One region of the Pseudomonas sp. HOU2 genome, then DNA from elsewhere that is predicted to be linked to it. Evidence: predicted binding sites of a transcription regulator. Region 1 holds the regulator's gene; each other region holds the start of a gene.
What was found. The regulator sigma-54, encoded in region 1, starts transcription at its own class of promoters, with help from an activator protein. The targets are predictions, from matches to a motif close to ANTGGCATNNANNTTGCTNT.
Positions count from the first base shown of each region.

Region 2: a site for sigma-54 is predicted at 1,438-1,457, ahead of ABV589_RS03785 (DNA translocase FtsK). Genes of this name have one in related genera too.
Region 3: a site for sigma-54 is predicted at 1,319-1,338, ahead of glnK (P-II family nitrogen regulator). Genes of this name have one in related genera too.

Region 1 is NZ_CP160398.1:4,333,202-4,335,473, forward strand. Features, by position in the region: gene raiA (ribosome-associated translation inhibitor RaiA) at 1-18, opposite strand, end outside; gene ABV589_RS19470 (RNA polymerase factor sigma-54) at 92-1,585, opposite strand; gene lptB (LPS export ABC transporter ATP-binding protein) at 1,773-2,272, opposite strand, start outside.
Region 2 is NZ_CP160398.1:880,648-882,919, forward strand. Features, by position in the region: gene ABV589_RS03785 (DNA translocase FtsK) at 1-1,211, opposite strand, end outside; gene trxB (thioredoxin-disulfide reductase) at 1,521-2,272, shown strand, end outside.
Region 3 is NZ_CP160398.1:3,049,911-3,052,182, forward strand. Features, by position in the region: gene ABV589_RS13810 (ammonium transporter) at 1-741, opposite strand, end outside; gene glnK (P-II family nitrogen regulator) at 779-1,117, opposite strand; gene ABV589_RS13820 (accessory factor UbiK family protein) at 1,531-1,791, shown strand.

The DNA of each region.
Region 1 (2,272 bases):
ACTGATGTTGACTTGCATACAGCTTCTCCTTCGTTGCCAGTGCATAAAGCGGCAGGCCGAACAGCCTGCCACTGGAACGCTGTAACGTGGCTTACATCAACCGCTTGCGTTCGCTCGAAGGCGCGATCCCTAGGGATTCACGGTACTTGGCGACGGTGCGGCGAGCCACCTGAATGCCTTGTGCCTCCAGTAAACCAGCGATCTTGCTGTCACTCAACGGCTTTTTCTGATTTTCCGCTGCAACCAGTTTTTTGATGATCGCGCGGATCGCCGTGGACGAGCATTCACCGCCTTCGGAGGTGCTTACATGGCTGGAGAAAAAGTATTTCAGTTCATAAATGCCCCGTGGGGTATGCATGAATTTCTGTGTGGTGACCCGGGAAATCGTCGATTCGTGCATGCCTACCGCTTCGGCGATGTCGTGCAGGACCAACGGCTTCATGGCTTCGTCGCCGTACTCCAGGAAACCGCGCTGATGCTCCACGATCTGGGTGGCCACTTTCATCAGGGTTTCGTTGCGGCTCTGCAGGCTCTTGATGAACCAGCGTGCTTCTTGCAACTGGTTGCGCATGAAGGTGTTGTCGGCGCTGGTGTCGGCGCGACGGACGAAGCCGGCGTACTGCGCGTTGACCCGCAAACGGGGCACCGACTCCTGATTCAATTCGACCAGCCAGCGCTCGTTGTCCTTGCGCACAATGACGTCGGGCACCACGTACTCGGCTTCGGTCGATTCGATCTGTGAGCCCGGGCGTGGATTGAGGCTTTGCACCAGTTCGATGACCTGACGCAGCTCGTCTTCCTTAAGCTTCATGCGCCGCATCAACTGGCTGTAGTCACGACTGCCGAGCAGATCGATGTAATCGCTGACCAGACGTTTGGCTTCGTTGAGCCACGGGGTCTTGGCCGAGAGCTGACGCAGTTGCAGCAACAGGCATTCGCCGAGGTTGCGCGCGCCGATGCCGGCGGGTTCGAACTGTTGAATGCGGTGCAGAACGGCCTCGATCTCGTCCAGCTCGATGTCGAGCTCCGGATCAAAGGCGTCGAGGATTTCTTCGAGGGTTTCGTCGAGGTAGCCCTGATTGTTGATGCAATCGATCAGGGTCACGGCGATCAGGCGGTCGGTGTCGGACATCGGCGCCAGGTTCAATTGCCACAGCAAATGGCTTTGCAGGCTTTCGCCGGCGGAGGTGCGGGTGGTGAAGTCCCACTCGTCGTCATCGCTGCTGGGCAGACTGCTGGCGCTGGTCTGGTAGACGTCTTCCCAAGCGGTATCAACGGGCAGTTCGTTAGGAATGCGCTCGTTCCATTCGCCATCTTCCAGGTTGTCCACCGTCGGGGCGGTTTCCTGATAGGAGGGTTCCTGAATGTCGGTGTTGGGTTTTTGTTCGGCGTTGTCGGCCAAAGGATCGGAGTTGTCGAAGTCGTCGCCTTCTTCCTGGCGTTCGAGCATCGGATTGGATTCCAGGGCCTCCTGGATTTCCTGTTGCAGGTCCAGGGTCGACAATTGGAGCAGGCGGATGGCCTGTTGCAGCTGCGGTGTCATCGTCAGCTGCTGGCCCATTCTCAAGACTAGCGATGGTTTCATGGCAGGGGCTTAACACCTTATTCGCCGGCGCGCATGCGCCATCCACTACAGGGCGCCGGAGCGCCAAACTTAAGCAAATTATATGCCTGAAACTGTCGTGTTTGCCTAGAGCGCTGTAACAATTAAAGCGTATTAAATCCTGCTTGAATCGATACAGCGCCCGGGCGGCTCACCGGGCACTATTCGCTTAGAGGCGGAACTCGTGGCCCAGGTACACTTCCTTCACCAGATCGTTGGCAAGGATGGTCGCCGCATCGCCTTCGGCGATCAGTTGACCGTCGTTGACAATGTAGGCGGTTTCGCAGATATCCAGGGTCTCACGCACGTTGTGGTCGGTGATCAGTACACCGATGCCCTTGGCCTTGAGGTGGTGGATGATCTGCTTGATGTCGCCAACCGAAATCGGGTCGACACCGGCGAACGGTTCGTCGAGCAGGATGAATTTCGGTGCGGTCGCCAGGGCGCGGGCGATTTCCACCCGGCGGCGTTCACCACCGGACAGGCTCATGCCGAGGTTGTCGCGGATGTGGCTGATGTGGAACTCCTGCAGCAGGCTTTCCAGTTCCTTGCGACGACCGGCCTTGTCGAGTTCCGTGCGGGTTTCGAGGATGGCCATGATGTTATCGGCCACCGACAGTTTGCGGAAGATCGATGCTTCTTGCGGCAGATAGCCGATACCGGCCTTGG
Region 2 (2,272 bases), 2.6 Mb from region 1:
TCGATACCGACCGTGGTCTTGCCCGGAATCACCTCGACCACCCGCACACTGGTCACGGCCAGCGAACGTGCAAGATCTTTCGCCAGGTTGGCGATACGGCTGACTTTGACGCCGGCCGCAGGCTGGATTTCGTAACGGGTAATCACCGGGCCAGGATGGATCGAGTCCACGGTGACTTCGACGCCGAACTCCTTGAGCTTGATCTCCAGCAAGTGGCCGACCGCCGCCAGGGATTCCGGCGAATAATTGAGTTGTTTCTTTTCCGCAGGATCGAGTATCGAGATCGGCGGCAAGGTGCCTTCCACGGCGCTGTCGACGAACAACGGCGCCTGTTTCTCTTTCTGCACGCGCTTGCTTGGTTCTGGCGCCTTGACCGGAGCCGGGGCAATGACCGGCGGCACCTGCTTCTCGCGATCGGACATGTGCTTGCTCAGGGCCTGCTCACGCTCGATCAGGCGCTCTTTGACCTTGGCCTGTTCACGCTTGTCGGTGACGGTCGGCGCCACCACATCGTGGACGCGGTCATCGACTTCACGCAGTTGCGCAACCAGTTGCTTGCGCTCGGTACGCGCCGACCACCAGCGGTTGACCGCGCCCTGGAACAATTCGAACAGGTCCAGGGTGATCTTGCCGGTGACGTCCATCACCTTGAACCACGACAGATCGGTAAACACGGTCAGACCGAACAGGAACAGCGCAATGAACAACAGCGTGCTGCCCTGGATATTCAGCGCGTTTCGCGCCAGGTCACCGAGACTTTCGCCCAGCGCCCCGCCCGCACCCGCCGGCAGACCGGTAGCGGCATGAAAATGAATATGCGCCAGCGCGGCGCCCGACAGCACCAGGAACACCAGACCGATCAGGCGCCATGAGAACAGCCAGCCGCTCCACTGCCACGGCTCGTGACGTTGACGGAAGATCTGATAGGCCTTGACCGCCAGCAGCAACGGGAAGATGTACGCGAAGTAACCCAGCACCATGAACAGGATGTCGGCGCTGTAGGAACCGGCCGGGCCGCCGAAGTTCTGCACGTCGTCGATCTTGCTGTTGTGGCTCCAGCCGGGATCATCCTTGCCGTAGGTCAGCAAGGCCATCATCAGGAACAGGCACAAGGCACCGATGGCGATCAATGCACCTTCCTTGAGCCGGTAGTGCAATTGCTGGCGCCAGAGCGGAACGACTGTTTTTGGTGCTGCGGTGGATTTCTTCAAAACGCTTCTTTTCCTGCGCCCGGGGCGCGTCCATCTATTGAATGACGATAAAAAACTGCCCAACCCAGGCAGGTAAAAAAGTGAACCGGCGCATCTGAGACTACTTTTAACACTGTGCCGCAGCTTTTATAAACACAGCCATAAACACAGCGCCCTACAAATATTCTGTAACAGCCCGGCATTGTACGGGTTTGTGCGGCTGATGCCATGCTTCAAAACCCATAGCAGAGCATAGCCATTGCCACAAATCCTGCGGTTCAATTTGAGCATGCATTGCCTTTTGTGACAAAGGCTTATGAGGTGTATTTGATGAACGCAGCGAAGCATTCACGCCTGATCATTCTCGGCTCCGGCCCTGCCGGTTACAGCGCCGCCGTGTACGCCGCCCGGGCCAACCTCAAACCCGTGGTGATTACCGGGCTGCAGGCCGGTGGTCAGCTCACCACCACGGTCGAAGTCGACAACTGGCCCGGCGACGTCGAAGGCCTGACCGGCCCGGTGCTGATGGAGCGCATGCAAAAACACGCCGAGCGCTTTGCCACAGAGATCGTTTACGACCACATCCACACCGCCAAGTTGCAGCAGCGCCCGTTCGAACTCATTGGCGACAGCGGCACTTACACCTGCGACGCGCTGATCATCGCCACCGGCGCCTCAGCGCAGTATCTGGGCCTGTCTTCGGAAGAAACCTTCGCCGGCAAAGGGGTTTCGGCTTGCGCGACCTGTGACGGCTTTTTCTATCGCAATCAGGTGGTCGCCGTGGTGGGCGGCGGCAATACCGCGGTCGAGGAGGCGCTGTACTTGTCGAACATCGCCAGAGAGGTGCATCTGATCCACCGTCGCGACAAGTTGCGCTCGGAGAAAATTCTCCAGGACAAGCTGTTCGAAAAAGCCGCCAACGGTAACGTTCGCCTGCACTGGAACCAGAATCTGGACGAAGTGCTGGGCGACGCCAGCGGCGTTACCGGCGCCCGTCTGCGCGACAGCCACACCGGGCAGACCCGCGAACTGGCACTGGCCGGCGTGTTCATCGCCATCGGCCACAAACCCAACACCGACCT
Region 3 (2,272 bases), 1.3 Mb from region 1:
CGCCGCGCCCATCAGGGTGTAACCGAGGTTGTGCGGCGCCATCGGGGTGGTCGGGAAGCCTTTGCGCTTGCCCAGTACCAGGCACGCGACCAGACCGGCGATACCGGCGTTGATATGCACCACGGTGCCGCCCGCGAAGTCGAGTACGCCCCAGTCCCACAGCAGGCCGCCATTACCGGACCAGACCATGTGTGCGATCGGCGCATAGACGAGGGTGAACCAGACGCCCATGAAGATCAGCATCGCGGAAAATTTCATTCGCTCGGCGAACGCACCGACGATCAGTGCCGGGGTGATGATCGCGAAAGTCATCTGGAAGGTGACGAACACCGCCTCCGGGAACAGCGCCGCGGGACCGGTCAGGCTTGAAGGCGTGACCCCGGCGAGGAACGCCTTGCCCATGCCGCCGAAGAACGAGTTGAAGTTGACGACGCCCTGCTCCATGCCGGTGGTGTCGAACGCAATGCTGTAGCCATAAATGACCCACAGAACGCTGATCAGACCGGTAATGGCGAAGCACTGCATCATCACCGAAAGAATGTTTTTCGAGCGCACCATGCCGCCGTAGAACAGCGCCAGGCCTGGAATGGTCATGAACAGCACGAGGGCTGTGGACGTCAGCATCCAGGCGGTATCGCCGGAATTGAGGACTGGAGGCGCCACCGGATCTGCCGCCATAGCCAGGCCGGGCATTACGATGGACAACAGGGCGCCTAGCCCTGCGAATTTACGCAGAGTCATATTGTTTTCTCCTGGGGCGTTGGGTTTGTGGCGGCGTTTAGATCGCGTCGGTATCGGTTTCGCCGGTACGGATGCGGATCGCCTGTTCCAGATTGACCACGAAGATCTTGCCGTCACCGATCTTGCCGGTGTTGGCAGCCTTGGTTATCGCCTCGATAACCCGATCCAGATCCTTGTCGTCGATGGCAACGTCGATTTTCACCTTGGGCAGAAAATCGACCACATACTCCGCGCCGCGATACAGCTCGGTGTGACCCTTCTGCCGGCCGAAGCCTTTGACTTCAGTAACGGTAATGCCCTGCACGCCGATTTCGGACAGCGACTCGCGCACGTCGTCCAACTTGAACGGCTTGATGATGGCAGTGACTAGCTTCATGAAACTCTCTCCCGAATTGGTGGACTTGCCCCAGGAAAACAAACCCGACTCAAGTCTAAGCGCAGTGCCTGGCTTTGTAACGCATCGTCGGCCCTACCTGCCCGACTGACGCCAGCTAACCGCTGCCGACGAAACTCCCCGTCCCGCCTGCCGCACTGCATTCGTCACAGCGACTGCATCAGTGCATGGGTCACTACCGACTAAGCAGAAAGCTTGCCATCTCGCCAAATTCCTCTGATTTCAATCTCTTGGCCGCTGCCGCAGGCGCCCGCGCAAAAAAGCCCCGACGGTTACGCACAACAACGGTGCGTTGCCGTCCGTCCGCCTGCGCGAAAAGCGTGCATCCGTGCCTGCGTCAATGACTATAGACACTGCGTGATACACTGCCCGCCACTGTTTACAGGACACATTCCATGCTCGCGCCCAAAGACTTCCTCGACGCCCTGAGCGGCACCGCCTCCCGCCTGTTCAGCGGCGACACCCCGCTGCCCAAAGCCGAAATCGAAAGCCAGTTCAAGATGCTGCTGCAGAGTGCGTTCAGCAAACTCGACCTGGTCAGCCGCGAAGAATTTGACAGTCAGATGGTTGTGTTGGCCCGCACCCGCGCTCGCCTCGAAAGCCTTGAGGCGAAAGTCGCAGAGCTGGAAGCCAAGCTGACGCCGCCGGCCGAGTAAGTCTGCAGACCCTGAGCCAAATGCCTTGAAATTTGCGAAAGAAATCAAACCGCTCCTGCCGAGGCAGGAGCGGTTTCCGTCAGACCAATCCTCTACAACGAATTATTCCAACGGTCTCGCAGAAACTCGTACAGGCGAAAAGCCCATAACGCGATTCTGACGAGGCGCCACATATGTTTAAGAAACTTAGACATACTTTGGCCCTCCTTGCGTGGGGCCAAACCTCCGATGCACTTTCCGGCGTACGAACACCTTCGGGACTACACGTGAGTATGTCCGCTAAGGCGGCCGGGTGTGGGTTCCCCGAATACAGCACCGGCACGGGTCTCACACCGTGTCGAGGAACATGAAGTCTTTACGCTCCCGGCCACACTTCGCGAATACTTCATGAGTGGGCATCGTCATTGCGGATTTTATGACCGCCCTTAGAAAGCGATTTAAACAACTTGTATCAAGTCGTTAGGAGGCGCTAGCAACAGGA